3 regions of the Marinomonas sp. AWM4_232 genome follow, and region 3 is predicted to be linked to each of the others. Evidence: riboswitches for the same ligand, from Rfam matches in the RefSeq annotation. Region 3 holds a riboswitch; each other region holds the start of a gene.

Region 1 (12,182 bases), 3.4 Mb from region 3:
GCTTATACCTGTACTGCCTGCAGCCAATGAATGTTGCTTTGGGAAAGCTCCCCATCTATAGCAATCACATCTATTTGGTATTGGCTTTGTTGCAAGTTGTGTTTCATTAACCAGAATTCAGCTGATTTTAAACAGCGCTGAAATTTCTGTCTTGTAATTGTTTCGCTGGCGCTGCCACGTGCTTTGCTAGCTCTGTATCTGACTTCAATAAATACAATGCTCTGTCTGCAAGGGGATCGCATTATCAAATCCAGCTCGCCCGCGCGGCAGTGAACATTTCTATCAATAAGTTGGTAGCCTTGCTGAACGAGGAATTGCTCTGCAAGTCGCTCAGCTTTAGCGCCATCACTCTGTTTCTTTGTGGGTGAAATAACTTTCCTTAGCATCGATAAGCGCTCCTTGCTTATACGTCACAATATTTGGTCGACGGTTGAACATGCCATTATTTTCTAGGGTGATAATACCTGTCTTAGCAGATACTTTAGCAGACCGAACATTAGTGAATAATGCCAGTCGCTTAGCAATCAAGTAACTGTCATTCCCCAGTGCTGTCAGCCTTTGTAGGACTAGAGGTTGACTGCTTCCACCTCTGCTTTGTTGTTCTAGGATGGCAGGCAGCTCACTGAACACAATACGCTCAATATCTTCGTTTTTGGTCGTTGAGCTGGGTGAACGATCATGAATGGTTTGCGAAGCCAGCATTGGAATGTCGTCAGCAAAGTAAAAGTTGAGCAATGGGCGAATCTGCTTTGCATCTTCAAGCTTACCGACATAGTACACATAATCTAAATCTTGGCGGGCACGAGGTGTGGACTCGATATCTTGATTTGTCCACTGGCGTATACGGCGAATTCGCGCCTCACTTTCATCCACTTGTAGCAACTGCTTCACAGCATTTGCACGCCCTGTCGGAGTGTCTTCATAGGAGAGAGAAGTTAATACTGGCAGACCTTGTTGCTGCGCAATCCCTTTAAATTGATCGCCTTGACGTAGTGCCCAAGTAGGCTGGGTTGTAAGAATGGCGGAGTTTTCTGCCCCTTCTTTTTTGGCGAATGCGATGAGCTCACGAATATCGTCTTTAACATTTAATGAAAAGTGGTAAAGGTTCGGCGTCAGGGTATTAATTTCAAGTTGGTTCAGTGCAACGGTGGGGATGTCGGTCACTAAATGTGGTAACTGACTAACATTCTGTTTGCGTAAGGGGCCGATAATGGTCTCCGCACCAGTAGAACTTGCTGCTGCGTAGGCATCAGCGAAATTGGCGTAACGGTCGGTATCAATAAGATGTAGAGCTGGCTGCACTTCAGCGTTGGCATAATATTGTTGCAAGAGACCGTCTAAAATAGCTTCTGAAGCAACTTTTAATTCTTTACTCATTGGCAGTAATACCGCAACAGAGCTCGGCATATGGTCTTCTAAGGAAGCCATTATTTGGAAATCTCGTGGCGGATTGATTGCAGCGGGATGGCTTGCATGAGCAGATTGCCAGTGCTTGAAGGCTTGGACTTGCTGTTCAACGGTCATGGATTGATCACGTAAGATATTAGAAACGTTTAACCATCCATCTAGTAGCGGTAAATTGCTACTCACCTGAAGATAAGTTACTTCATTGTCGGTTAAGTTTTGAATCGCAAACCAAAGCTCTTCTTGATTGTTTAGCTGTGCATCCACAGGTAACTGAAGGCTTAATTGCATGTAGTCCTTCACTGCATTGGGCCAATTATCCAATGAAGCCATCACGCGCGCACGATGTCGTAATAGCTCAGTGTTGTTTTCTAGTCGCTGCGCTGCACTTAGCTGTGAAGCCTGACCAAGCATCTGTAATGCCAGCAAAGGTGTATCTAATGCCAATGCAATATCACTCATTAGTAGCATGCCTTCAAACTGGCTTGAGTTACTAATGGAAATAACGTGGCCTTCAAGCAATGATCTCGCTTCAAGGTACTGTTCGTCTAAGAAAAGCGCTTTCGCTGCGGCAAAATAAAATGGCGCGGCCGCCTGAGGCGAACTTTGTGCCTGAGCTTGCGCTATCGCATATTGATAATCGGATAAATCCCCTGACTGCTCAGCAACGGTTTTAGTTGAGCCTTGATCAGGCATGGATGTTTCAATGGCGCCACAACCAATTAGAGACAATGTCACCAAGGAAAGTGGTATGATACGGGATCTAAACAAACTCATATGCACGCAATACTTAAGCCTATTAAAGAGGAATCATGGTAACACAGTCTGATAATGATGTGAGAGGAACCTTCTACATTGTAGCGACCCCAATCGGTAATCTGGACGATTTTACGGATCGTGCAAAACGAGTTTTACAAGAAGTTGACTTTATCGCTGCAGAGGACACCCGTCATAGCAAACGTTTGATGAATCATTTTGGTATCGATACAAAGCTGTTTGCTCTACATGACCACAATGAGCGCGATAAGGCGTCCTACATTGCTTCCTTGTTAAGTGACGGTAAAAACGTGGCCTTGATCTCTGATGCGGGCACGCCATTGATCTCTGATCCTGGTTATCATGTGGTGAACTTTTTACGTCAAGAAGGGCACAAAGTTGTGCCTGTTCCAGGCCCATCTGCATTGATTACCGCACTGTGTGCATCAGGATTACCAACAGACCGTTTTAGCTTTGTCGGCTTTTTGCCAGCAAAAAGTAAATCTCGTCGCGACGAAATGTCGAGCTGGATGCCAAGTCTTGGTACCGTGGTTTTCTATGAATCTACCCATCGTATTTTGGACTGTTTAGAAGACCTCGAAGCGGTTTGGGGTGAGCAAGCTCAAGTGGCCTTGGCACGTGAATTAACCAAGACTTTTGAAACATTTATATCAGGCTCAGTTTCAGAAATTAAGCGTATTTTACAAGACGATAGCAACCAAACTCGTGGTGAGTTCGTGATGATGGTGTCTTTGCCTGCACAGGAAGAAGACAACAGCGAGGCTCTTAAAATTTTAAAAATATTGCTCAAAGAATTGCCTGTAAAACAAGCGGCAGCATTGGCTGCTGAGATCACTGGTGAGAAGAAAAACGCTTTGTACAAGCAAGCGCTTGCGATGAACGAAGCGTAATTTTACTAACCAATCATTCAATCTTTGTTTGTTTACAGAAGCAAACAAACGCGTATACTGATGTGCAACTTGTCGGAGTGCCTTAATTGGCTGAGATCGCATTTTAATGCGGGATCCGCAGAACCTGATCAGGCTAATACCTGCGAAGGGAACAAGAAAGCATCATTTCTTTTCTGCTAAAATTGCGTTGTTTTAACCTAGTCCACAAAGGGCAATAGGTCTTAAAACAGCCGCGCGTACGTGGAAGTACGTGACCTCCTGACAAGCATTTTTTCCAAACATACAATAATGGGAATCTGCTAATGTCGACTACACCTGCAAAACCTAATAAGAAAACTCGTGAAATTGCCCGTCTAGAAGCCAAAGCGTTTATCGAGTCTTTGCAAGCTACTCCTTTTCCATCCTCCGAACGTATTTACGTACAAGGCTCCGATGCATCGATCCAGGTGCCCATGCGTCAGATTAATTTAACCGATACGCCTATTGGCTCGGACCCTAACAATCTGACTTTTGAGCCAAACGAGCCAATCTATGTTTACGATACTGCGGGGCCATACGCCGATCCTGCAGAAAACATTGACGTTCATGTGGGTCTAAAAGCATTACGTAAACAATGGATCGAAGCCCGTAACGATACTGAAGTGCTAGAAAGCGCCAGCTCAAACTTCGCTCAAGAGCGTTTAGCCAATAATGAGCTAGACGAATTGCGCTTTAAGCACCTACCAAAAGTGCGTAAAGCTAAAGCGGGTCAATGTGTCACGCAAATGCACTACGCGCGCCAAGGCATCATTACGCCAGAGATGGAATACATCGCCATCCGTGAGAACCAAAACCTACAGGCGATCAAATCTGAGCTTTTGCTAAAACAGCACCCGGGCCACAGCTTTGGTGCTAACCTGCAAACTGAAATTACCCCTGAATTCGTGCGTAAAGAAGTGGCAGAAGGTCGCGCCATCATCCCTAACAACATCAACCACCCAGAAACTGAGCCTATGATCATTGGCCGTAACTTCCTAGTGAAGGTGAATGCCAATATTGGTAACTCGGCGGTGACGTCTTCTATCGAAGAAGAAGTGGAGAAATTGGTCTGGTCAACGCGCTGGGGCGCAGACACCGTGATGGACTTGTCGACTGGCAAAAACATCCACGAAACCCGTGAATGGATCCTACGTAACTCGCCCGTACCAATCGGTACGGTACCGATTTACCAAGCTCTTGAAAAAGTAGATGGTGTTGCCGAAGACCTAAACTGGGAAGTGTTCCGCGATACCTTGATCGAGCAGGCTGAGCAGGGCGTGGATTACTTCACCATCCACTGTGGTGTCTTGCTACGCTACGTGCCAATGACAGCGAAACGCCTAACGGGAATTGTCTCTCGTGGCGGTTCCATCATGGCGAAATGGTGTCTTGCGCACCATACAGAAAACTTCCTTTACACACGTTTCAAAGAAATTTGTGAAATCTGTGCTGCCTATGATGTGGCTCTTTCGCTAGGTGACGGACTACGTCCAGGCTCGATCATGGATGCCAACGACGAAGCACAACTGTCGGAGCTGCGTACCCTTGGTGAACTAACGAAGATTGCATGGGACTACGATGTTCAGGTGATGATCGAAGGGCCAGGACACGTGCCAATGCAATTGATCAAAGAAAACATGGATCTGCAACTTGAGCACTGCCACGAAGCGCCGTTCTACACCTTAGGCCCATTGACGCAAGACATCGCCCCCGGCTATGACCACTTCACCTCTGGTATCGGTGCCGCGCAAATCGGTTGGTACGGCTGTGCCATGCTATGTTACGTCACACCAAAAGAGCATTTGGGTCTGCCGAACAAAGAAGACGTGAAGCAAGGTCTGATCACTTACAAGATCGCGGCCCATGCGGCGGACTTGGCCAAAGGTCATCCAGGCGCACAAGTGCGTGATAATGCCTTGTCTAAAGCACGTTTTGAATTCCGTTGGGAAGATCAATTCAACCTGTCTCTAGACCCAGAAACAGCACGTTCTTACCACGATGAAACCTTGCCACAAGCGTCCGGTAAAGTGGCTCACTTCTGCTCGATGTGTGGTCCGAAATTCTGTTCGATGAAGATCACTCAAGAAGTACGTGACTACGCCGCAGGCCTTGAGAAGATCGAAGCGGTGGACGTAACGGCAGAAGAGGGTATGCAGCAGATGTCTGAGCAGTTCAAAGAGCTAGGCAGTGATGTCTATTTGACCACAGACAAGTTAACCACTGATAAGCTGGCTGCCGAAAAGCTAGAGCAACAAGAATTAGTGAGTGAAAAATAGATGATCTCAACAGATGTTAAACAAATAGCGTTTCGTGACGCTGGGTTTAAATCATCTGTTTTGGATAACACTCAACACCTTGGGTGTCGAGTGTTTCACTCCACAACCGATGAAACTCAGAATCAGTGCTGTATTGAACTGCTCCACGGCGAATTAACGCTGAAAACAACAATGGAAACTTGGCAGTTTGTTCGTAAGCTCGAGGCAGAAAGCAATATCTATCAGGCCCAATGCCTAAATAATCAGATTACGGTTCAGCTGCCAGGTCAGCGTATTGCCCATTTTCAAGCTGATAAACTGACCAAGATAAACCAAAACGATCTTGCCGTGGCGTTGGCGTGTTTTATTGAGCAAGGCTACGAACATTTAGATGCCATGACCTTGGCGCTCGCATGGTTAACACAACAAGCCCGTGCTGCGGGGGCGGGTTGGCCGGAAGATCGTACTTGGTTCCCACGCACCAGCTTCGCCGATGACCATGTGATCGCTGGCGAGGCTGAGTTTAGCCCCATTCGCAAAGAGCTGTTTACCCTCTACCCAGTGGTAGATACCGTGGAATGGTTGGCCTTGGTATTAGAACAGGGTGTGACCACTACGCAATTGCGTATCAAAGATGCTGACGACAAGGATCTGAGGAAAAAGATCCAACAAGCCATCGCCTTAGGCGAGCAACATGGCGCGCAAGTCTTTATCAATGACTATTGGCAACTGGCTATTGAACTGGGCGCTTACGGTGTGCATTTGGGGCAAGAAGACATTGAAGTGGCGGATCTTTCGGCGATCCAGCAGGCCGGCTTACGTCTTGGCATAAGCACTCATGGTTATTTTGAAATCATGCGTGCCTTTAACCTCAAGCCAAGCTACATCGCCCTTGGTCACATTTTTCCAACTGTGACTAAGGATATGCCGTCTCAGCCACAAGGTTTAACCCGTTTAGGCCAATATGTTGAGCTGATCAATGGTGCTTACCCAACAGTGGCCATCGGTGGTATCAATGCGGAACGCTTGCCAAAAGTAAAAGCCACAGGCGTGGATTCCATCGCCTTGGTGACCGCGATTACCCGTGCGGACGATCCAAAAACCGCAACACAATCTTTGCTAAAGGCGGTGCTCAATGATGTACAAGGAGAAGTTGATGCAACTGTATGTGAATGATGAGCCAGTTCAGTCTGAGCACAGCACTTTATCCGCTTTACTAGAAAGCTATGTCAGTACTGAACAGCGGGTCGCGGTGGCAGTGAATCAACAAGTGGTGCCACGCAGTCTGTGGTCGGATTGCCTATTAAAAGACAACGACCGTATCGATATCTTTGAATCCATTGCAGGAGGTTAATATGTCATTAACGATTGCAGGTCATACCTTTTCATCACGCTTATTTACCGGTACGGGCAAATACGCCAACCAAGAGCAGATGATTGCTTCCATCTTGGCAAGTGGCAGTGAAATGACCACCTTGTCCTTGCGCCGTATGGATTTAAAAGCCGGCTCTGACAATATTCTAAAGCCATTGCAAAAACTGGGTGTAAAGCTATTGCCAAACACTTCTGGTGCTCGCGATGCTAAAGAAGCTATCTACGCTGCCCAATTGGCCCGAGAAGCCTTAGAGACGAATTGGGTCAAAGTGGAAATCCACCCAGATCAACGTTACCTAATGCCAGATCCAATTGAGACCCTTAAAGCGGTCGAAGAGCTAGTGCGCCAAGGCTTTGTGGTGATGCCTTATATTCATGCGGACCCAGTACTGTGCAAACGCCTAGAAGAAGTGGGCGCACAATGTGTGATGCCACTAGGTGCACCGATTGGCTCGAACCAAGGTTTGGCCTCTAAACCCTTCCTCGACATCATTATTGAGCAAAGCACTGTGCCTGTGATTGTTGATGCGGGCATTGGCGCACCGTCTCATGCTGCCGCTGCGTTAGAAGCCGGCGCGGATGCGGTCTTGGTTAACACCGCCATGGCGGTTGCTAGCCATCCTGAAATGATGGGTAAAGCCTTTAAACTGGCGGTGGAAGCAGGGCGAACGGCCTATGAATCGGGTACGGGTAAAGTGCAACATACCGCCGAAGCGTCTAGTCCTTTCACCGAGTTCCTCAAGGAGCTGGTATGAGTGGCGCCATACGAGTCTTGCATCAAAGCCCAGCGGTCGAAGGCCAATTTAGCGCACAACTCGAAGCGCTAAATTGGGACGCCATTACCGCTCAGCATCAAAACGCCACCGAAGCAGACGTGCGTCGAGCACTGGCCAAACCTAAGCGTGATATCAATGACTTTGCCGCCTTGATCTCCCCAGCCGCCAAGCCATTTATCAATGAGATGGTAGCAGAGAGTGAACGCCTGACGTTGCAGCGTTTTGGTAAGACAGTCAGCTTGTTTGCGCCTTTGTATTTGTCTAATACCTGCGCCAACGAATGCACCTACTGCGGCTTTTCCATGAGCAATGCCATCAAGCGCTTAACCTTGAACGAAGCGCAGATTGAACGAGAAATCGACGCCATCAAGAAAAAGGGTTTTGACCATATCTTGCTGGTGACGGGCGAAACCAAAAAAGTCTCCATGCCTTACTTCGAGCGCATGTTGCCATTGTTTAAGCCCGCTTTTAGCCAGCTTTCCATGGAAGTGCAGCCATTGGAAATGGAAGAGTATGCGCAACTCAAAGAACTCGGCCTCGATGGCGTCTTGGTCTACCAAGAAACCTACCGACGTAGTACCTACCTTGAGCATCATTTACGGGGTAACAAGTCTGACTTTAACTACCGCTTAGACGCACCGGATCGTATCGGCCAAGCCAAGGTCCATAAAATCGGCTTAGGCGTTTTACTTGGTTTGGACGACTGGCGCACCGACTCCATCATGATGGCGCACCATCTAAGACACCTGCAAAAACGCTACTGGCGTTCACGTTTTAGCGTTGCATTCCCGCGCATTCGCCCCTGTGCTGGTGGCATCGTACCGAAATCCGTGATCTCCGATCTCGAACTAGTGCAACTTATCGCCGCATGGCGACTCTTTGATGCGGACTTGGAAATGAGCCTTTCCACCCGAGAGTCGGCGGAGTTTCGTAACCACGCCGCACGCATGGGCTTCACCACCATGAGCGCAGAATCGAAAACTCAACCGGGCGGCTACGCCGATGACGCCAAAGAAGCCCTAGAGCAATTTGAAATCAGCGACGAACGCAGCGTCACCGAAATCGCCAACGCCATCCGCGCCCAAGGCCGCGAAGTCGTCTGGAAAGACTGGGACATCTCCCTAAACATGTAAGCTTCCCTGCGCGAGGGAAAAATCCGCAGCCTAGGCATACTCTGGGCTGCTAAATCTCAGTTTCGGAGCTCATAATCTGCTTCGCTGCTTCATTCCATGTATTCAATTCGCTTGCGCAAATCTCAGGTCGTTCCTCCCTTCGAACGTCAGCGCGAAACAAACACACGGAACGTTGCTAAGGAAACTACACTTTGTAGGAGCGGGTTGTACCCGCGACCAAACCTGCATTTATGAGGTAAATCGCCAAGCTTAAATTTCGTGAATTTTTATCTGCCCCCAATAGTTCGAAAACGACAGCTTTGAACTCTTGTACGACCTCGCTGCGCGAGGGAGCAACCTGCAAACTAGGGGGTAATTCTAGGTTACTAAATCTCCGCTTCGGCACACGGAAACCACTTCGCGGCCCCATTCCATGTAATTCAATTCGCTTGCGCAAATCTCAGGTCGTTCCTCCCTTCGAACGTCAGCGCGAATCAAACACATGGAACGTTGCTAATATCTATTTTGTAGGAGCGGGTTGTACCCGCGACCAAACCTGCATTTATGAGGTAAATCGCCAAGCCTAAATCTCGTGAATTTTTCATCTGATCGCAATAGTTCGGAATCAAGTTGCTCTTGCCCTGCTTGTGGAGAACGTACTGTTACTTATCTTGGTGACGTCACTGAGAGTAACGTGACGGAACAGCCTCGCGTCATGCTACCATGGGACAATGGCAGTTAGAGTTAGCACATAGTGAGATCAGAGTGTAAACACAGATCAGGTCATAAGGCCTGAGGGAATCGCTTGCCTCTCTGGTGAAATCACGCTACAAATGGGTACATTAAGAACCAATATATCGGCGATCAAAGACGATCTGATGCGGAATAGACCAGAGGATCTTTGGTTTTAGCGAGTTATTTAACAGGGAAGTCCCACCATGAAAAAAGCAAATCCCCTATATAGACAACGCGGCCGTTCAACAGTGGGTTATAGCCGCAGCTACGCTGCCGTATAACCCTTAATTGTTAGCCTTTTAAACGAGAATCAAAGCAAGCATAAATAATGGCCGCAAATAAGTTTTCAATTTCTGGAACACCTACTAGAACGAACTCTCTTGATGAATTTCTGAATAAAGAGGAGTTTTTGGATCAAGAGGATCCGGATCATGGTTTTTTTGAAGATGTTCTGTATTTCCCAGAACATTTCAATCCGGATCCATCAAAGATTCTGAAGCAGAAGAAAAAAACATATAAAAACGTATCATTTAAGGATACTGAATTTCGTAATGTCAGCTTTGTGTATTGCGTTTTCGATGGTTGCTTGCTGCTCAGCTCTAAATTCATTGACTGTGAGTTTATCGACTGCACATTTATCGACACAAACACCAATAAGTCCCAATTTGAACGAACCCTTATTGACCCAGCTTACTTTAAGAAAAATTTTGATCTAAAGGCAGATACAAATATAGCGGCTAACCTATACCATAGTCTATATAAAAACCTAAACAATGAAAGGCAGCCAGACAGGGCAAAACAGAGCCTTTACATGATGCATCGAGCAGAAAATGCGCACCTCAATTCGCAATTAAGACGCAAGAGGATTAATTTGCCCACATTCATGTTGAAAAAGCTAATTCACGTTTTTGATTTTCTAACTTCTGGTTATGGTCTGAAGTTATACAGAGTACTGCTTACATTTGTTTCTATTGTCTTATTATTGTCCGGCATAAATTACACATTCCGAATGGAGTTTTTCGGTGGCGGCGTTATATGTTCATTTATCGATTCTGTATATTTCACCTTGGTCACTCTAACGACTCTTGGTTATGGTGACATATCCCCAACCACACAACTTGGTAAACTTGTTGTTGCCGGTGAGGTTACATTGGGAATAGTAGTCATTTCACTGTTTCTTACATCGATAAGTTCTAGGGTGATAAGAGCGTGAGCATTCTATCTGTAGTATTGTTTGGATCTCAGGTGTCTGGCGGTAGTGACGGACAAAGCGACAAGGATTTGCTTGTTATTTGCAAGCCGGAAAATAAGAAAAATTCCATAATTCAGTATACTGATCGTGGGTATAGTGTTTCTGTTTATACGCCACGTCAGCTTGAATCTATGAGGTTGCATGGTTCGTTGTTCCTTCAACATTTAAAGCTCGAGTCAAAGGTGATGTACGATAGGGGTGGAGCTTTTATTGAATTTATTTCCAAATGCGATTTAGTTCCCCCACCTCTAGAAGAAATGGAGCGCTCTAGACAAAGCCTTATTAATGCTCTGGGCAGCCCTATTGGTTATGGGGCCTCTTGGTGGCTCGCAGACTACCTATTCGTACTGTCAAGGGATTACTTTATTAAGTACTTCGCAAGAAAGGGGCGAGTTATATTTAATGTAATCCAGCTGTCTCGCGAAATAGAAAAAGAGTTTCTTTTAGAGAAGGCTGAGGCAGAAACGTTTCTCTCACTTAGAAAGTGTAAATCCATTTACAGAAGCGGAGGAGCTACTGGAACCAAGGTTGACACAATTCTTTCTGCGTGGCGTGACGTCTTGCAAAGAATAATTTCTATTCCTTCTGTCGAACAACTGTCTGTTAGAACATACCTATTTGACAAAACGATTGATGAATTTGTGTCAACTTATGAATTATTGCGTTATGTGGAATCTCTCAGAATCATGTGCCCAGACGTTAGATGCGAAAGTACCCATGAACGCCACGTTTTAAATATGATTATGAATCCAAATCACTACTCCAGTACATCTATGAAAGGCAAAAAGTTATTGTCTTCATATCTCAACGAATTTAGAAATGAGGCTAACAAGTGCGTCAACGCGGATAGCCAAATGCGTCGCATTTTTTAAGGAGAAAATATGGAATTAAACAACATCATCACATTCATCGCGGTTGCAACACTGCTTGTCATATCACCTGGCCCCAATGGCTTCCTCGTAGCTAAAACCGTTGCTCTTTCGGGCCAAAAGGCTGGGTTTGCAAACGTTGCAGGCTTCGTGGCGGCATTTTATTTACACGGCTCGCTATCCATATTCGGCATTTCGATTCTTTTGGTCCAATCAGCAATCGCTTTCACTGTATTCAAATTGCTAGGTGCCGCTTACCTAATCTGGATAGGTATCAAATCAATTAGAAGTGCTTTTAACCAGCCTGCTGATCCACCATTAGAGCTATTTTCACAGAATCAAAATAAGGTTTCTATCCACAATGCATTCTTGGAAGGCTTTATAACAAACGCTCTTAATCCAAAAGTGTCCATGTTTTATCTTGCTGCCTTTCCTCAATTCATTTCATTAGAAGGTACTGCATTTAGCGCTTACGCTCTTGTCACAGCGCACTCCTTAGTCAATCTTATTTGGTTCTCTATCATGGTGCTGGCATTATCACGAGTAAAAACAGCTGCAAATAATCGAAAGTTCAAAGCGTGGTTAAATTCAATTACTGGTGTTGTCTTTATTGGTTTCGGGGCTAAATTGGCGTTAATGCGAAGCAGCTAACAAGGCGCTTAACACGTTCCCTTCGGTCACTGGGACAGTAACGCAGCGGCGCTTCGCCATTATGCCGCT
Region 2 (7,361 bases), 700 kb from region 3:
GTTTATAAAAACGTGCTGTGCGCAGGAAGCTACGATTAGTTAATAATTTACCTCGTTTACAGTCCATTCCCTCGGAAACCGAGGTCCTACAAACTTGGCGCATCGCTAAATCGAAGGTTATTTTCTTGACCCCATTCTATAATAGCCTCCCGAAGCACCAGCGCTTCATACGAGTACCAAGCTTCCAGTTTATCGGCTGTATTGAGGAAGTCTTTGAAACGTCTGTAAGCGCCCTTTTTACTGAAGGTTTCATAGGCGAGATCTAGCTGCTCAGGTAGGTTTTCAGCGACAAATTGGATGGCAATGCTCTTATCCAAACCTAATTCCTGTTTGTTTGGGACAGCAATGTATTGGGTACTTTCATAGAGATTTTCAGGAAGGCTCTCTTCTATAGCATCGTCAATGTAATAAATCGCGTCTGTACACCTATCAATATAAACTTCAGACATCCCCTCTCCAGATGTTACAAACTCAACTGCCGATTCAATGTCTGAAAGTGTCGCTGTCATAAAAGCCTCGCTAATCAAATTCATACCGTGGGAATGATTCATAAACAAACTTAGCTTATTTATGCGAAGGGGCCAATTATGTTTAAGCGGTATTCCAAACATGAACGCGGTTCCCGTGAAAAGCGCAGTCCTCCAAAAATCGAGGGCCTAAGAGGTAGCTAGTGTCAGGGGCAAAGAGCTGATAACATCGTGATCACATAGTCGGGGGGCAGTTTTGCTGCTGAGATCGCTTAAGCGAGACCCGTTGAACCTGATTCAGTTAGCACTGACGTAGGGAACTATGGGGACAAAGTTAGTTGAGTTTTGCGATGTTTGCATCCCATGTCGCTGGCTCCTGCACTCCGTGCATTTCGCCCCCATTTTCCCTTCGTCCGAGGGGAATATCATGACAAACACTCCTATTACGTTAAGCATCGCAGGCTCGGACAGCGGCGGTGGAGCAGGCATCCAAGCCGATATCAAAGCCATCTCTGCCACGGGCAGTTACGCCTGTACAGTAATCACGGCGACCACAGCTCAAAACACCCTTGGTGTAACCGATGTCCACGCCATTCCCCTAGAGCATATCGCAGCACAATTGGATGCGGTCTTTACCGATCTCAACGTGCAAGCGGTCAAAATCGGTATGTTGGCGAACTCAGAAATCATCCAGCTTATCGCCCGCAAGCTGCGCCAACACCAACCAAAACACATTGTGCTCGACCCAGTGATGGTGGCGACCAGTGGCGACTTATTGCTACAACAGACCGCCATTCAAACTCTAATAGACGAGCTACTGCCGTTAGCCACGCTGATTACTCCCAACCTGCCTGAAGCAGCTACCCTGCTGAACACAAACGTTCCAGACTCTGAAAAAGCTATAAAAGAGCAGATCCCAGCGTTACAGCAATTGCCAACAAAAGCGGTGTTGCTAAAAGGAGGGCACCTTGAAAGCTTGCCAGTCAGCAACGATTGGTTGATCGCAAATGGCGATGTGCAAACCTTTACCGCACCTCGCATTGATACACAAAACACCCACGGTACAGGCTGTACCCTATCGTCAGCGATTGCCTCCTATCTTGCTCAAGGCGCGGACCTAACGTCGGCAGTACAACAAGCCAAAGACTATTTAACCGGCGCCATTGCTGCCTCAAACCAGTTACGGATTGGTCAAGGTCATGGTCCTGTTCATCACTTTTATCAATGGCAGCGCTAAGCCTATGCACCAAGGATTTGCGATCTCGATTCAAGCGGATGCCCTACGCTATACAACAAAAGCGCAGCCAGTGTTGCAGGACTTAGTCATGCAGCTGACAGCTCAGCAATGGACATGTCTATTGGGCCGTAGTGGTTGTGGTAAGACCTCGATTTTGCGCAAGCTCGCAGGGTTATTAGAAAATGCCCAATGGCAAGGAAAAATCGAGACAGACGGCCAATCACTGTCTGGCAATATTGCTTACATGGCGCAGCAGGATTTACTGCTGCCTTGGTTGTCTGTACTTGATAACGTCTGCATTGCCGAACGCTTACAAGGTCGCAGCTTGTCCCAAGGCATACGTGATAAAGCCTTGTTACTGCTGGACAAAGTAGGCCTCAAGGCGCACGCCGATAACTACCCTCACACGCTATCTGGTGGCATGCGCCAGCGGGTTGCCTTAGCGCGAACCTTACTGCAAGAACGCCCCATTGTATTAATGGATGAGCCGTTCTCAGCCTTAGATGCGGTGACGCGCCACAAGCTGCAAAGCCTTTCATTTGAGCTACTACAAGGCAAAACCGTGTTGCTGGTGACTCATGATCCGCAAGAAGCAGTGCGCTTGGGTCATCAGATCTATGTGATGGAAGGCTCTCCCGCCAACGCACATCTTTTAGCGGGTTTAGCAACTTCGCCACCTCGGCAATTGGATGAACACAGCGCCGCACTTCAAAACGATATTCTGCATCGACTTGGAGGTGAACATGTCTAATTGGCTTCGTGGTGCCACAGCAAGTCTTGTGATACTGGGCTTATGGCAAGGGGCGATCCTGATCTGGTCGTTACCCAGCTTTATTTTGCCCGCTCCCATGGCGGTGTTTGAGGTGTTGATCTCACGCTGGCCAATGCTTTGGTCACATACCTGGGTCACGGCACAAGAAGTACTGATTGGGCTAGCCCTCGGTGTCAGCATTGGTTTGTGCTTCGCCTTGCTGATGCTGCTGTTTCGTCCGGTAAAACAATGGTTGCTGCCGATTTTGATTGCCAGCCAAGCCATTCCGGTATTTGCCATCGCGCCGATTTTGATGCTTTGGCTGGACTACGGCATCGCCTCAAAAGTCGCCATGGCGGCGATTATTATCTTCTTCCCCGTGACCACCTGTTGTTTCGATGGCCTGCGCAGCACGCCGTCCGGCTATCTGGATCTCGCCCAAACCCTTAACGCGAACCGCTGGCGCACCCTTTGGCACATTCAATTGCCTGCCGCGTTACCTGCTTTAGGCTCAGGACTACGAGTCGCGGTGGTGGTTGCACCGATTGGTGCGGTGGTGGGCGAATGGGTTGGCTCCAGCGCTGGCCTTGGTTATTTGATGTTACAAGCCAATGCCCGCATGCGCATCGACGAAATGTTCGCCGCGCTGTTTATTCTTTCTCTGTTTTCGGTCGCCCTGTATTTCAGTGTCGATTGGTTATTAAAACGCTCGTTACCTTGGCATTCCCAATAAGGATGGATGACTTCTATGAATACTTTTACACGTTTCAGCACCACTGCTCTGCTAGGCCTTTCAGCCAGCTCTTCATTGTTTGCAGCCGACCATGAGCTGTCGCTGATGCTGGATTGGTTTGTGAACCCAAACCATGGCCCCATCGTGATTGCACAGGAAAAAGGCTACTTTGCGGAACAAGGCCTAGATGTCACTATCCAAGAGCCTGCTGACCCAAGTATGCCGCCCAAGCTGGTCGCTGCGGGCAAAGTCGATATGGCGATTTCCTATCAGCCAACGTTGACCATTGATGTGGCGGCGGGCTTACCCTTGATCCGTTCTGCTACCTTGATTGCGACGCCGCTGAACACCTTAATGGTAATGGACGATAGCAAGATTGAATCACCAGCGGATTTGAAAGGTAAGAAGATCGGCATCGCTATCGCTGGTACAGAAGAAGCCACCGTTGGCACCATGCTTAAACACCATGGTGTGATGTGGGATGAGGTCGAGATCATCAACGTCGGTTGGTCTTTGTCGGCATCGTTGGCTTCTGGCAAAGTGGATGCGATTTGGGGTGGTCTGCGTAACTTTGAAACCAATCAGCTAAAACTTGAAAACTACGCTGCGACAGCGTTTTTCCCAGAAGAGCACGGTGTACCGGCCTACGATGAATTGGTGTTTGTGGCGAACAGAAAAACCTACGATAAGGAGTCGATTCAAGCCTTTAACCGTGCCTTAGAAAAAGCCACCACCTACATCGTAAACCACCCAGAAGCGGCTTGGAAAGAATTCATCGCCTACTCTCCTGATACCTTGGACAACGAGCTGAATGCTCTAGCATGGAAAGACACCTTAACGCGTTTTGCCCTACGCCCAGCGGCGATTGATCTGGCCCGTTACGATGGTTACGCCGAGTTTATGTTTGAGCACGGCATCATCGAATCGCTACCCAAAGCCCAAGACTACGTGCCAAACCTTAACTAGGAGCCATTATGCAATATCAAGATCTGATTGAGGCGTGCCAGCAAGAGTGGCAAGCCTATACGGAACATGATTTCGTACAGCAGTTGGCCAAAGGCACCTTAGCAAAGCCAAGCTTTCTGCATTATCTGAAGCAAGACTTCTTGTTCCTCAAGCACTATGTACGAGCCTATGCTTTGGCCATTTATAAAGCCAACAGCCTAGAAGACATGCGCCAAGCGTTGCCAACCGTACACGCGTTGCTCGACAGTGAAATCGCGCACCATGCGGCATGGTGCGAGCAATGGGGCATTAGCGAACAAGATATGGAACAAGAGCCAGAGGACTTTGGCACTGTGGCCTACACGCGCTTTGTGTTGGACGCTGGCATGAGTGGCGATTTGGTCAGCCTCTATGCAGCCCTAGCACCTTGTTCCATTGGCTATGCCGTCATCGGTCGCCAACTGGCACAACAGCCTGACACAGTATGGGAAGGCAACCCTTATCAAACGTGGCTTAAGCTCTACAGTGGCGATGACTTCCAATCCCATGTGGCACAAGGCGCAACGCACTTTAATAAATTACTTGCCGATATCGAGCTAACCAGCCAAAAGGGCCAGCAGCTAATTGAAACCTTCCGCACGGCCACACGTATGGAAATTGCCTTTTGGCAACAGGGCCTTAACCAATCCGGAGCCAACCTATGAACGTAAAAGCTATTTGTACCGCGCTGGCGCAACTGCGTGAACAAGCGCCATTAGTCGTCAATATCACCAACTATGTGGTGATGAATAACTCCGCCAACGCATTGCTCGCTATTGGCGCCTCACCCATCATGGCGCACTCGCGAGAAGAAATGGCTGAGATGATGGCCTTTGCTGGCGCCTTGGTGATCAATATCGGCACCTTGGATCGTACTTGGATTGAGCGCATGACCTTTGCCGTGGAACAAGCCAATGAAGCGGGCAAACCAGTGGTACTTGATCCTGTAGGATGTGGTGCGACCAGCTTACGCACCCACACCGCAAGTCATTTGGCCGCCCTTGCCAAGCATTTGATCATTCGTGGCAATGCGTCGGAAATCATTGCGTTAGCGGGACAGGCCTCACAAGGGAAAGGAGTCGATTCGCAAGACCCTAGCGAAGCCGCATTGGAGGCGGCTAAGCAATTGGTTGAACAATACCAAGCGCAAGTAGTTATCTCTGGTGCAACCGACTACGTCGTCAGCAATGAAGGTACTTTTGCACTGAACAATGGCCACCCAATGATGACGCAAGTAACTGGCACAGGTTGTTCACTCAGCGCGATCACCGGAGCATTCGCAGCCATTGGTGAAACCAGCGGATTATCCGCCGCAGCGGTCATGGGTGTGGCAGGTGAAATCGCCGCAGAGCAGGCCAATGGCCCTGGCAGTCTGCAAGTGGCCTTGCTCGATGCCTTGTATAACTTAGATGCCGACACGCTAACGCAGCGCCTGAAACTGTCGCAACTGGCCTAATACTTTAGAAGGAAACACCATGTCACCCTACGAACTGTATCTCGTTACCGACGACAACCAAGACCTCGACACATTAGTACGCGTCGTCACTCAAGCGGTCGCCGGTGGGGTGACCATGGTGCAACTTCGGGAAAAGCATCACGATGTACGTGACTTTATTCGCCGTGCCCGCGCCATTCAGCCGATACTCAAAGCCGCCAACGTTCCGCTTATTATCAATGATCGCGTCGACGTTGCCCTAGCCGTGGATGCGGATGGCGTGCACCTCGGACAAAGCGATATGCCCGTGCATGACGCACGATATTTATTGGGACCAGAGAAAATTCTAGGGCTCTCAATCGAGAGCTGGCAACAATTGGAAGAAGCCCAACACCTGCCCATTGATTACATTGGTTTAAGCGCTATTTACCCCACACCGACCAAAACCAACACCCAATACCACTGGGGCCTAAATGGTCTAAAAGAAGCCTTAGCGGCCTACGATAAACCCATCGTCGCCATCGGCGGAATTCGACACGACAACCTAGCCGACATCGCCGCAACAGGCGTACACGGCATCGCACTGGTCTCCGCCATTAGCCATGCCGACAACGTCACCCAAGCAACTCGTAGTTTAAAGACAGTGATTCAGAGTCGTTAGTCCATAAAACTTTACAAATCTATTTAACAGGCATAAATGCAAATAAATCTCGTTTCTGTTATGTTGATCATAAGGAAATACGTTTTTGACAGGGATGAAAAATGAGATTGAAATTAGCTTCACTTGCGCTAATAACATTGTGGTTAAGCGCCTGTGCTCAGCAACCCACTAACCAACCTGAATATCAGTCATTCGCGCGAGTCATTCCATCAAAGGGTGGAATGGAGCATTACACCCCCACCATCAGAAAGCCATACAATCACGGTATCAAAGCCATTGCCTTCATGATGACAAAGAACCCTGACGCCTTAGAAGCACAATTCATCAAAACGGGAATTATTAAACCTGAGTTAGGCCCGTTCGTTAAAATGAATGAAAGCGTCTACAGCGCGATTATCTTTGAAGGCTGCCAAACCGACAATCAGGGCAAGTGCCAACTCGATGTCGACCTCTACTTCATTACACCAGATGGCAAAAAAAGCATGCTTGGAAAGAACATAGAGCTTTGGCAGCGCGCCCCACTCAAACAACGCTATACACTCGGTACGAGTAGCGTCAAAATCACCATAGAAGCAACCTTTTCCCCTGGACGTTACTCAGTACAAGCCGCCGTACATGACCGAATCGCTAAACAAACCTTCTACGTAGAGAATTTATTTGGGGTGGTACCGAATACCCCCGATTAAAACGTTAATGTTAGCGAGAACTTGTAGGACTGTCATACTAATTCAGCCCTGCTTAATCATCCCTACCTTTAGGTCTTTTGCGGTGTAAATCACCTCATTGTTCAGCAAAACATAGCCATCAGCGATGCCCATTCCTAAAGGTTTTTTGATAAATCGCTTTACGTGAACATGGTATTCGATCTGCTTAGCGTCTGGGTAAATCTGACCTGTAAACCGCACTTGCCCCACGCCTAAGGCGCGCCCTCTCCCAGGTACGCCTAACCACCCGATGTAAACACCGAGCAATTGCCACAGCGCATCCAGTCCCAAGCATCCAGGCATTACAGGATCGCCTTTAAAATGACAGGAGAAAAACCACTGATCGGGATGTATTGCCAAATTAGCTTTGAGTAAACCTTTCCCATAGT
Region 3 (12,182 bases):
TCCCAAAGGCAATGATTTTTCAATTTATAAGAACGCGACCTTGGTGAAACCAAATTTGGCTGAGTTTGAGGTCATAGTTGGCGCCTGTGTTAACGAGGCTGATTTTTTTGCTAAAGGTGAAAAGCTTAGGCATGAACTGAATTGCCAAGCTTTACTTGTGACACGTGGAGAGCATGGTCTGGTGCTGTTTGAAAAGAGCAAGTCTCCTTTGCTTTTGGCAACCGCAGCGAAAGAAGTGTTCGATGTAACAGGAGCTGGCGATACTGTCATTGCTGTTTTGACTGCTGTTTACACCACAAGTAAGCGCTTTGCGGATGCAGTGGATTATGCCAACCTGGCGGCAGGTTATGTGGTAGGGAAACTGGGAACCGCATCCATTTCGGCAGAAACGCTTGAGGCCATCATGTTTGCTCGTTCGCATTCGACTAATTTTGGTGTGTTATCACCTGAAGCGCTCAAGGAACAAATTAAATTAGCACAGTTAAATGGTGAGAAAATTGTGTTTACCAATGGCTGTTTCGATATCCTTCACCCAGGTCATGTAACCTATATTAAGCAAGCCAAGGCGCTAGGCGATCGCCTGGTAGTGGCAGTTAATACCGACGCATCAGTTAGGCGTCTAAAAGGAGAGTCACGTCCTATTAATGATCTAACTCATCGCATGGCTGTCTTAGAGGGGGTCGGTGCGATTGATTGGGTGACGTGGTTTGATGAAGATACCCCTTTGGACATTATTCAACAGTTGACTCCAGATATCCTGGTTAAAGGCGGAGACTACACGATTGAATCAATAGTCGGGGCCGGACATGTTTTGGAGCATGGCGGTGAAGTGAAAGTGCTGACCTTTGTAGACGGTTACTCTACGACCAAAATTATTGAAAAGGCGAACAGTTAATGGCAGCTTCTGACCCACAAACCTCGGCTAAAAAGTCAGGGGTTAAGATTTACCTTCGCCTGCTTGGATATATCAAATCTCAATGGCTGATTTTCCTGATTAGTGTGATGGGCTATATGCTCTATGGTGCCATGGAGCCTGCCCTAGCATATCAGTTGAAGTATATCGTCGACGTTGTCTCAAATGGCGCTATTGAAGAAAATCGCTTGATGATCCCTGTCATCATTTTATCGATTATCTTTTTACGTGGTATTGGTACGTTTTTCGGTAGCTACTTTATGGCAAAGATAGCCAATAAGGTTGTTTACGATTTGCGGACAACTATGTTCGATAAATTAGTACTACTGCCTACCAGTTATTATAGTGAAATGCCTTCAGGCCGCCTGCTATCCAAGCTGACCTATGATACGGAGCAAGTGATCGGTGCCGTGACATCGGCCGTTAAAACCTTGCTTCGCGAGGGTTTAACCGTCGTCGGTTTATTGGGTTATATGTTGTATGTAAACTGGAAGCTTTCGATTCTATTTTTGTTAATCATCCCTATCATTGGTTTTGTTGTATCTTATGCGTCAAAGCGCTTTCGTAAGCTAAGTAAACGGATTCAAAATGCTATGGGGGGCGTCTCTGATGTCGCATCTGAATCTATTAAAGGTCATGAAGTGGTTAAGATCTTTGGTGGCTTTGAATACGAGCGTGATCGCTTTCGCCAAGCGGCTGGTGATAACCGACGCTCTCAGCTAAAAATGGAGCTGACTAAAGCTCTTAATATTCCGGTCGTGCAATTTCTAGTGGCGATTTCATTAGCGATTCTGATTTGGCTGGCTTTAGATCCAAATCTTAGTCAGCACATGTCTGCCGGAGACTTTGTATCGTTTATTTCGGCTGCGGGGATGCTCAGTAAACCTGCTCGCCAGTTGACAGATGTAAACAGTACCTTGCAAAAAGGCATTGCCGCGGCCCAAAGTATCTTTGATTTCATCGATATGGCAGAAGAAGAGGACAATGGTTCCAAGCACCTAGCGAATGCCAAAGGGGATATTGAATGGCGCAATTTGTGTTTTCAATATCCGAGTAGCGATCGTCTTATCTTAAATAAAATTAATCTAAAGCTGCCCGCAGGCAAGACGTTGGCACTAGTTGGTCGCTCGGGTGGTGGTAAGTCTACTTTGGCGAACCTTGTGCCGCGTTTATATGATGTGACCAGTGGTGAGCTGTTAATTGATGGTGCTGACAGTCGTGAATATAGCCTGAAAAGTCTACGTAGCCAGATTGCCTTGGTGAATCAGAATGTGGTGTTATTCAATGGCTCCATTCGCGAAAATATTGCTTACGGCTATTTGCGTGGTGCTTCCGAAGAAGATGTGATTGCTGCTGCCAAAGCAGCGAACGCTTGGGAATTCATCCAAGGCTTGGACCAAGGGCTAGACACCATGGTAGGTGAGAATGGTGTGCTGCTCTCTGGCGGTCAGCGTCAACGTATTGCCATCGCTCGCGCTATTTTAAAGAATGCGCCTATTTTGATTTTGGACGAAGCGACGTCTGCCTTGGATACTGAGTCGGAACGAGCGATTCAACAGGCGTTGGACAGTCTAATGAAAAACCGCACTACGATTGCCATTGCTCATCGACTTTCGACTATTGAAAATGCAGACATCATTGCGGTGGTGGATCATGGCTCGATCATTGAAGTTGGTTCCCATAATGAGTTATTGGCGCAAAATGGCGCCTACGCTCAACTTCACCAAAAACAATTTAACGAAGAGTAACTCAGATTTATGTGGCTCTATCGTGTGCTGCTGGCCTTAGTGTCGCCATTTATTGCGCGACGTATTTGGCGCTTTCATAAACGCTACGCCAATTATCGAGTGCAAGAAACGTTCGGTAATTGGGGGGCTGTGCAAGCCGATCTTTGGTTACACTGCGCGTCTGTTGGCGAAGTGCTAGCTGCCAAACCATTGATTGCTCGATGGTTTGAAGCAAACCCAGGCAAGCAACTGCTGATCACCACAGTGACACCGACTGGTGAAGAACAAGTGCAAAAGTGGTTCGCAGACCGTGTTCAGCATCGTTATTTGCCTTTAGATCATAAGGTTTGTGTGCAGCGTGCTTTAGGTGATCTCAACTGCCCTCAACTCGCTATTATTGAAACCGAGCTTTGGCCCAATTTGCTTCAAACGGCGAAAGCAAAGGGCATGATCATACAGATTATTAATGCCCGTTTGAGTGAGCGCTCAGCCAAGCGATATGAAAAGTTTGGCTGTTTTTCAAAACCTCTGATGGCTCTGCCGGATCGTTTCTTGGCCCACGCTGTAGCCGATGCAAAACGCTTTCAATCTTTGGGCGCAAAAGACGTTTCAGTGGTGGGTAATATCAAATTTGATATTACTGCTCCGGATGACAGTGAAGTGCCTATTTGGCGTGAAGCGCTCGCGCCCAATCATGAGTTTGTTTGGATTGCTGCCAGTACCCATGAGGGCGAAGATGTGCAGTTTTTAGAGGCGCACCAAACTCTTAGAAAACAAATACCACAAGCAAAATTGATCTTAGTCCCTCGCCATCCTGAGCGCTTTGAGGCTGTCTATGAACTCAGCCAACAGCAAGGCTTTCATACTGTACGGCGCTCGGCTGATCAGCTGGATACTTGGGCGCATGCAGAAGTGCTGCTCGGTGATAGCATGGGTGAAATGATGCGCTATTTTGCCATTTCTGATGTGGCCTTTGTTGCCGGCAGTATGATCGAGCGAGGAGGGCACAACCCGATTGAGCCCGCGATCTTATCCAAACCTGTTATTGTGGGTGCGCACACCTTTAATTTTGCTGACATTACAGAATCACTGATACACGATGGTGGTGCTGTCCGCGTATCATCAGCGGGGGAGTTGGCGGAACAGCTTCTCTTATTGCAAAACGCCGATCAGCGACAAGTTATGGGGCAAAAAGCGCTACGCAACGCGCAAGCTAATCAAGGAGCGCTTAAGCGGGTTCTCTGTTACTTAGGGTAGTTGTTGGAGGAGATATTCAGCTTTTCATGCCATATTTTGCCAAACACTCCTGCTAGGATGATCTGAAGGCAGAGCGTCCCCGTCCAATAGTTTTGATAAGCCTCAAAACAAATCATCACGCTCCAAAAACATATAAAGCTAAAATAGAAATAGCCAATATCCGCTGGCAGTTCTTTATTTCGTATATGTTGCAGTACCTTTTTGGTCAAATAAACCCAAGCAGATAGATAAAATATCAACCCTATAATCCCAAAGTTAACCAGTATTTCAATATAGGAATTATGCAAGTGACCAAATTGTTTTCTGACAAAATCAGGCAGCCATTCAGTCTTCTTAATCACTAAGGTCATGCCGTTGCTGCCCCAGCCAAATGTTGGCTTTTCCTCAATAAAATCCTTTGCCGCAACCCAACTGTGTAGTCGTATGCCAAAGCTTGAGTATGGAACATTTTCAAAGTCTGCAGACAGTATCTTGGATATGGCTGTTTTCTCAGTCATTACCCTGTTTAGCACATAGTCACTTGTCGCAACTGTGTACACGAGACCGGCACTTAAGGTAAGAAGTAATACGATTATTCTGGCAGTGTTTGAGCGCTGGGAGGACTTGTATACTTTGATAATGAAGAATACGGCGAATACTGCAAATGTTACCAGCAGTGCTAGCCAGGATTGTCTAGATGCGCTAATTAATACGGCACACAAACTCAACGCAATGGCGCTGGTGCTGAAAAGTACTAGGTATTTTTTTGTACGATATATTCGCGGGGTGAAACAAATCAGTCCTAAAGCGACAATACCAAAAAAGAGCGAAGTGTGTTGCGCATTTTCGAGATTGAAGTCGACCCTTTTGCCTTGTAGCCCATCGATAATTTCCTGTGTGCCATAGCCTGCGAGCCAAGGTGATAACAGAATGGCGGCCGCGGCAGTGAGATAGAGTAACCAGATGCCATGCTTATACTGTGCGACCCACCAAGTGAGTGGAATAAAAATAAGCCAACGAGTGAGATAGTCTACTTCTAAATTCTTTACAGCCCATTCAGGGTGAGTCACATGTGACAAGGCCCAAGGTATCGATTGAACGAAAACCGACAATAGGACAAGAATAAAAAGAGGAGCGCTCTTAACGGCTTTTCCATACTTATAAAGGCATAGTAGTCCTAAACAGCCAGTGATTTCTAATGCTGTTTTGCCAATGTCGTATGAGCTAGAGCGGCTGAATGCAAATACCAGCAGTGTGATAAAGCCTATTACAGAAACGAGCTTAGGTTGATGTTCGATGGTCTGGCGGCGTAACACTTTGGAAAGCGCTGGTAATATAATTGCCATTAGGTGTACTATTTTTGATTGTTTGAGAACGAGGGTAGGTCATTAACTCAACCTGTCTAGGTGAATGATTGTACTAAAGTTTTTGTGATAAGTTGAGTAATTCTAGGTTGAGTGTTGTGCAATGAAAGCGATCGTTTTTTTTAAGTCAATTATGGGAATGATTAAGTTGAGATACATGGACTCAACTGAGCCTAGGGCGGTAAGTGTTGGTAAGCCTCAGGTACTGATCTCCCTGACAACAATCGAGTATCGCTTACCAAGGCTGCATTATGTGATTCGTAGCCTCTTGTGTCAGAGCGTCTCGTTTAAAAAAATAGTGCTTTGGGTACATCATGATCTACAGCCTAAGTTGCCTGCATCCCTTCTAGACTTGGAGTCAGAGCGCTTCGAAATACGTTTTAGTGACAGCACTTCTTCCCATCGTAAATTGATTGAAACGCTAAAAATTCACCCAGATGAATACATAGTGACGTGCGATGACGACTTAATGTATCCACGAGACTGGTTGGAACGTTTGTTGCAGGAACATGCTAAGCACCCTGATGCTGTGGTAGCGCATATGTGCCGAGCGTTTGGGTTTAACGAACAAGGCTTGATGCCTTATAAAAAATGGTCTTCGGAACAGCTGGGGCATAGTTCTGATCGAACCTTAGCTGTGGGGTGGGGAGGCGTTCTATATCCCCCAGGTTGCCTTTATAAAGATGTACTTAATGAAGAATTATATATGAAGCTTGCCCCTAAAGCAGATGATTTTTGGTTTAAGGCGATGGCTCATTTACAAGGGACGAAAGTTTATAAATCCAGTTGTCCTAACCCTGAGCCGCTACCTATCTTGTTGACGCAAAAATACTCGTTGATGAAAAGTAATATTGGGGATAACGATAATTGTAAGCAGTGGCTGGCAATTGCTGGGCATTATGGGATTGATATTAGCTAATGTTTGATGTATCTGTAATTGTACCGGTTTATAACGTTGAGCAATATATTGCCACTTGTATTGACTCCTTACTCAAACAGACTTTTGCTGGTCGTTTGCAAATCATTTTAATAGAAGATCAGTCTCCTGATAATTGCGCCGCAATTTGTCGTCAGTATGCGGCTGAATATACCAATATTGATCTGATCGAACATCAGCAGAATGGTGGTAGTGCAGTTGCTCGAAATTCTGGTTTAGAAAAAGCTCGGGGTAAGTATTTGATGTATGTCGACCCTGATGACATTTTGCCTACTACTGCAATTGAAACCTTGTATCAAGCAATTGAGCGTAGTGGTGCGGACATTGTAAAAGGGTCTAATATTTCTTTTGGAAATAATAAAGTTAAAGAGAACATCTCTCGTGAAGAGACAATTTATGGCGAGGACTGTTTAACGACGCTTTTACAACATGATAAGTTACGTGGGCACCCTTGGGGTAAGATCTTTCGCGCGTCTTCTTTTAAGGATGAGCGTTTTACTCCAGGTTTCAACATGGCTCAAGATCTACTGTATTGCGCAGAAGTGTTTAGCAAAGCCAAGTCTTTGTTAATAATTCCAGATGTTGTCTATCACTATCGTATACACACTGCTGGCGCGACAGGCGGTAAGTATAAAACGGGCGCCTATAAAAGCTGGTTAAAATGCATCATAGAGATTGGTTCCTTTGTTAAGACGAAACAACAACGCTCAGCTTATCTTGAATTGAAAATTCGTACACTTTGCCAGCTAGCCAGAGAGATTCGCTCATTACGTGGTGAATTGCTTCGTTCCACATTGCGTGAAGTAGAGCGCATCTGTAATCCATGGCTACCTTCTTTATGGCATTTGGTTTTTGTTGATCGAATATCGATTGCGTCAATCAATCGTTACATTCGGTATCAGCGTGCGATTAGGGTTGCTAGGAAAATTTAACACTGGTTTTTTTAGATCTAGGTTGCTATGTCTAAACTTACTGTGTATCTGCTAGAATAACCCCGTTTTAAAACACCTGTATCTCATGGGGTGTGGCGTTTGCCGCTGAGAAGCCATTGATGGCTAACCCATTGAACCTGAACCAGATCATGCTGGCGTAGGAATTGAGATAGCAAGCCCTTCACATCTTGCCAATCCAGTTATACGCCGCTCATTTATGGAGCGACTATGTCCTTTAAATCTTTTGCGCTTTCTGCGACAGCTTTGTTGTCTTGTAGCTTGGTATCGGCCCAAACGCTGAATGTTTACACCTACGATTCTTTTGCCTCTGAGTGGGGCCCAGGTCCGAGGATCAAAGCCAACTTTGAAGCAGAGTGTGGCTGTGAGCTGAACTTTGTTACGTTGGACTCATCGGTCGGCATTTTGTCCCGTGTACAGCTTGAAGGTGACGCGTCTGAAGCCGATGTTTTACTGGGGCTTGATCTCAATGTAATGGAGGCGGCTAAGAAGTCAGGTTTATTGGCTAAGCACAGCGTTGACACTTCTGCTGTGACCACGCCTGGCGGCTGGGATGATTCATACTTTGTACCATTCGACCAAGGCTATTTTGCTTTTATTTATGACAGTGAAAAACTGGAAACCCCACCAGCGTCCTTAAAAGACGTAGTTGAGAACCAAGACCTAACAGTGATTTACCAAGACCCACGTACGTCAACACCGGGATTAGGTTTGCTGCTTTGGATGAAGTCGGTCTACGGTGATCAAGCGGCGGATGCTTGGGCGAAACTTGCAGATCACACTGTGACGGTTACTAAGGGCTGGTACGACGGTTATAGCTTATTCTTAAAAGGTGAAGCGGATGTGGTGCTAAGTTATACCACTTCTCCTGCTTACCACATTGTTGCTGAAGGGGAGCATAAGTACAAAGCGGCCGAAGCAAGCGAAGGATTTTACCCTCAGATCGAAGTGGCAGCGATGTTAGAAAACGCTCCAAACAAAGGGCTAGCTGAGCAGTTCATGCAGTTTATCCTTGAGCCAGGCTTCCAAAATGTTGTGGCGACTGGTAACTGGATGTATCCAGTGATGGAGAATGTTGACCCTCTGCCAGAAGCATTTACATCACAACCACAGCCAACCAAGGTGCTGACGTTAGACGCTGAGAAAGTGGCGCAAAACCGTCAGGCTTGGGTGAATGAGTGGTTGGAGGCGACGACTCGTTAAACATTGTTTTCTAATGCGCATTTACGCCCAGCTTGGCTGGGCGTTTCATTATATTCTGTGATTGCTCTGGCAGCGCTGGTGGCGCTGCTCAGTTATGCTTCGCCAAGTTCTTGGGGGAGTTTCTTTTCTGATCCTTACACTTGGCGTGTGGTGCGCTTTTCTTTTATGCAGGCCAGCCTCAGTGCCTTACTGAGCATATTGTTGGCCATCCCGATGGCGTCTTGCTTATTTCATCGACGCTTTTGGGGACGACAAACGCTACTTTCTCTGTTTGCTATTTCAATGGTTGTGCCGACGATTGTGGCCATCCTCGGTATTGTGGTTGTTTATGGCCGTAATGGCTGGTTTACCGCTTTGTTTGGTCAGCCTTTTCCTTTGTATGGACTGGGTGGCATTTTAATTGCGCATGTTTTCTTTAATATGCCGTTGGCGGTTCGAGTTATTTTACAGGCCTATGACCTGATTCCTGATGCTCAATGGCGTCTCGCCAGTCAGTTGGGGTTATCGCGCTGGCGAGTGTTTCAGCTAGTGGAATGGCATTACCTGAAGAAAAACCTTCCTGGGGTGTTTTTGCTGATTTTTATGCTGTGCTTTTCTGGCTTTGCCGTCGTGTTGAGTCTTGGCGGAGGGCCTCGCTCAAGCACCTTAGAAGTGGCGATTTATCAGGCGTTGCGTTTTGAGTTTGACTTAAACAAAGCCAGCTATTTGTCTTTGCTTCAGGTGGTGATTTGCTCCGTAGTGGCTGTGGCAGTGTACCGATTTGCACCGCCAGTTCGTCAAGATGTGAGTTTGTATCAAGGGGGACGTTTACCTTTGCGGTCCAGTAAATGGGCGAGTTGCCTAGACTATGGCGTCCTCGCGCTGGTGTTGCTTTGGGTGCTGCCGCCGTTTGTTGCCATTCTGTCACCCATTTTTAGTGAGTTATTTTGGCTGAGTTTATTGGACTCTCAGTTATGGTGGGGGCTTTGGCACTCAGTACGCATTGCTTTGCCTTCTGGCGTGCTGGCGCTGTTAATGGGGTTGAGTATTGCGGCCATTGCACGAGCGTGGCGCTGGCACCCGCGTCGAAATCGTTGGGCGGTACGACTGGAGCAGTCAGGTAATCTTGTTTTGATGGTGCCAAGCCTTGTGTTAGCAACGGGGTTGTTTTTGCTGTTTCGCCATTTAGGGGTGAGTATTAAACATGCTTATTGGATTGTTGTCTGGGTCAATGCGGTGATGGCTCTCCCTTTTGTGTTGAGGTCGATCATGCCGATGATGTACCAGCAGGAGAAGCGCTTTCGTCAGTTGTACTGGCAAATGAATATCGTTGGCTGGTCTCGATTGCGTCTTGAATGGCAGACGATTCGTTCGGCTTTGGCTCAAGGCTTGGCTTATGCGGTGTTACTGAGTTTGGGTGATCTGGGCGTAGTTGCGCTGTTTGGCTCGAAAGGGTTGGAAACTCTGCCTATGTATCTGTATCAGCTGATCGGTTCATATCGAGTTGAACAAGGGGCATGTGTGGCGGTCGTATTGATTGGTTTGTGCTTAGTGCTTTTTTATGGAATTACGCGTCTGCTAGGAGGTCGTCGTGCTGTCGTTTGATGTGCAATATCAGTGGCAAAGCTTTGAGGCGCATTATCAGGGGCAGCTGGCCGTTGGTGCGACCTCTATTTTGGGGGCAAGTGGATGTGGGAAAAGCACACTGTTGTCTCTTTTAGGTGGTTACGTTGTGGGACAAGGAAGTATTGGCTTTGCTGGTCAAGATCTGTCTCTGAAACCTCCGTTTGAGCGTCCTATTACCACTCTTTTTCAGAGTGATAACTTATTTCCGCAACTTTCTGTCTGGGATAATGTTGCGATTGGTATTTGTGCTTCTCGCTCGCTATCCAGCGCACAGAAAGAGACAGTCATCTGGGCTCTAGAGCAAGTCCAGCTCTCTGACTGTCATGCCAAATACCCAGATCAGTTGTCAGGGGGGCAGGCGCAGCGAGTGGCCATTGCTCGTGTGTTGGTGAGAGATAAGCCTATTTTGCTTCTGGATGAGCCCTTTAGTGCGCTGGATCCCAAGTTGCGCTCGGATATGCTGGCGTTAATTGGTCGATTAACGCAAACGTATCAGTGGACCACTGTGATGGTGACACACAGCCCTGCGGATGCTGTGTTGTTAGGTGGGCAAATATTGCTCATCGAGAATGGTCAAATTGTTGCACAAACTGATGCGAAAAAATTGTACGACTCTGCTCCAGAATCACCATTTTGCGACTATTTAAGTATTTCATCAGCGCCTTAATCCGTTCATCATAGATGCTCTCCCTTCATCCAGCTTAAATCCAGTTAAGGACGCTAAATTGAGTGATGTCTACTTAGTTAAGAAAGGCATTTATGCAACGGTTGCTTATGCATTTATTATGTCCATCACTGCTGTGGCCGCGAAGCAAGTGCAAACACAGATCGCGGTTCCGGTGTTGGTGTTTTGGCAGAGCTTGTTTTGTGTGCTGGTACTCTTGCCACAGATGTGGGGGAAGTGGGAGCGCCGTCCGCTGCATGTGGTGAAGGCGCATTTCTTACGAAGTCTCGGTGGCTTATCTGGTTTCCTTTTCTATTATTGGGCGCTAAATCATATCCCACTGGTGGAAGCGTCTTTGTTACGTTCTTGTGCTCCTCTATGTGTGCCATTTGTAGTGTTGGCGATGCATCGAGTTATGATTCCTAAAGCGCGATGGTTGCCTTTGTTTATTGGTTTTATTGGTGTGGCCTTGGTGATTAACCCCACACCTGATCATTTCAATCCATGGCATATTATTGGCTTTTTATCCGCCGTTGGCTTGGCTTTCTCGATGGTGACCACGCGATTGCTCAGTAGTCATGTTTCTGGTCAGGAAAACATGATTGTCTACTTTGGCTTTTCTGCACTCTTGTCATTGCCGTTAGCATTGGTGCAAGGGGAGAGCCTAGCGCTACCTGCTGATACCTGGCTGTGGGTGTTGTTGGTGTCGGTCACTTTGTATGTGGGAATGTTCCTTTATACGAAAGCTTATACTTACGCCCCTGCAAGTGTGGTTTCTCCAGTGAGTTATATTGGTATTGTCTTTGCTGGGTTTTGGGGATGGGCCATCTGGGGGCATGTCCCAGATTGGCTGGCCATTTCTGGGACAATGTTGATCTTCGTGAGTATTTTGCTCAGTGCTCGCTTAAGTAAAAAGAAAGCTTAAGTGTTAATCGCCTGACGCTGAAGGCGTTGACTAACAATGGTAGCGATGGCTATGCCTGAAAAGATCAAACAGATGCCGATGCCGTGGAAGCCTTGAATGGCCTCATTCAAAAACAATACGGATAAGAAAATGCTAAACACTGGGAGTAGGTGGATGAAGTGACCTGCAGTCGCGGCTCCGAGTTTTTGGATGCCGGTATTCCAGCAAATAAATGCACCAATGGAGGCAAAAATCGCCATGTAAACAATGGCCCCCCAATGGGCTGTTGTGAGCGTAGCAATGTTGGTGCTTGAGAAGAATAAATAAATGGGGAACTGTATGGCGGTCCCAATGATGGCCGTCACCGCAAAAAAGCTCAGTAGATGCATTGGAGGGCGTTTAACGAGCAGTACCGAGTAAATGGCCCAGCTCACCGCCGCAGTAACTATCCACAGATCACCTTTTGATATGGTCAGATGGAGAAATGTATCGAGGCTGCCTCGACTGACGATGACAATCGCTCCCAGAGTGGAAATTAAAATCCCCGCATTTTGTAAGAAGTTAGTTTTATTGCCAAGCAATATTCTTGCTGTAATTAAGATCATGACTGGCATGATGGAATTCAGCAGTACAGCGTTGGTGACAGTGGTCGATGTTAAGCCGATATAGAGAAACAGGT

What was found. Region 3 has a riboswitch for thiamine pyrophosphate ahead of thiB (thiamine ABC transporter substrate binding subunit). Riboswitches for the same ligand answer to the same signal wherever they lie in the genome.
Region 1: linked by a shared signal. The riboswitch ahead of thiC (phosphomethylpyrimidine synthase ThiC) and the one ahead of thiB (thiamine ABC transporter substrate binding subunit) in region 3 are both predicted to bind thiamine pyrophosphate.
Region 2: linked by a shared signal. The riboswitch ahead of thiD (bifunctional hydroxymethylpyrimidine kinase/phosphomethylpyrimidine kinase) and the one ahead of thiB (thiamine ABC transporter substrate binding subunit) in region 3 are both predicted to bind thiamine pyrophosphate.

What each region holds. Positions count from the first base shown of each region.
Region 1 covers NZ_JBSWTA010000001.1:4,010,761-4,022,942, reverse strand. Annotated here, with positions in the region: gene ACXAC1_RS19060 (YraN family protein) at 3-386, opposite strand; gene ACXAC1_RS19055 (penicillin-binding protein activator) at 346-2,181, opposite strand; gene rsmI (16S rRNA (cytidine(1402)-2'-O)-methyltransferase) at 2,217-3,071, shown strand; TPP riboswitch at 3,135-3,239, shown strand; gene thiC (phosphomethylpyrimidine synthase ThiC) at 3,374-5,365, shown strand; gene thiE (thiamine phosphate synthase) at 5,366-6,520, shown strand; gene thiS (sulfur carrier protein ThiS) at 6,501-6,698, shown strand; gene ACXAC1_RS19030 (thiazole synthase) at 6,700-7,473, shown strand; gene thiH (2-iminoacetate synthase ThiH) at 7,470-8,627, shown strand; partial or broken gene ACXAC1_RS19020 (IS91 family transposase) at 9,226-9,348, shown strand; gene ACXAC1_RS19015 (ion channel) at 9,670-10,554, shown strand; gene ACXAC1_RS19010 (hypothetical protein) at 10,551-11,465, shown strand; gene ACXAC1_RS19005 (LysE family translocator) at 11,475-12,113, shown strand.
Region 2 covers NZ_JBSWTA010000001.1:1,340,008-1,347,368, forward strand. Annotated here, with positions in the region: gene ACXAC1_RS06410 (UPF0158 family protein) at 87-509, opposite strand; TPP riboswitch at 702-803, shown strand; gene thiD (bifunctional hydroxymethylpyrimidine kinase/phosphomethylpyrimidine kinase) at 895-1,704, shown strand; gene ACXAC1_RS06420 (ABC transporter ATP-binding protein) at 1,667-2,455, shown strand; gene ACXAC1_RS06425 (ABC transporter permease) at 2,448-3,188, shown strand; gene ACXAC1_RS06430 (ABC transporter substrate-binding protein) at 3,204-4,154, shown strand; gene tenA (thiaminase II) at 4,163-4,837, shown strand; gene thiM (hydroxyethylthiazole kinase) at 4,834-5,628, shown strand; gene thiE (thiamine phosphate synthase) at 5,648-6,268, shown strand; gene ACXAC1_RS06450 (hypothetical protein) at 6,370-6,954, shown strand; gene fabA (bifunctional 3-hydroxydecanoyl-ACP dehydratase/trans-2-decenoyl-ACP isomerase) at 6,997-7,361, opposite strand, start outside.
Region 3 covers NZ_JBSWTA010000001.1:639,836-652,017, reverse strand. Annotated here, with positions in the region: gene hldE (bifunctional D-glycero-beta-D-manno-heptose-7-phosphate kinase/D-glycero-beta-D-manno-heptose 1-phosphate adenylyltransferase HldE) at 1-895, shown strand, start outside; gene msbA (lipid A export permease/ATP-binding protein MsbA) at 895-2,661, shown strand; gene ACXAC1_RS03120 (3-deoxy-D-manno-octulosonic acid transferase) at 2,671-3,897, shown strand; gene ACXAC1_RS03115 (O-antigen ligase family protein) at 3,885-5,222, opposite strand; gene ACXAC1_RS03110 (glycosyltransferase family A protein) at 5,398-6,159, shown strand; gene ACXAC1_RS03105 (glycosyltransferase family 2 protein) at 6,159-7,109, shown strand; TPP riboswitch at 7,186-7,291, shown strand; gene thiB (thiamine ABC transporter substrate binding subunit) at 7,338-8,330, shown strand; gene thiP (thiamine/thiamine pyrophosphate ABC transporter permease) at 8,334-9,914, shown strand; gene ACXAC1_RS03090 (thiamine ABC transporter ATP-binding protein) at 9,901-10,602, shown strand; gene ACXAC1_RS03085 (DMT family transporter) at 10,661-11,524, shown strand; gene ACXAC1_RS03080 (DMT family transporter) at 11,521-12,182, opposite strand, start outside.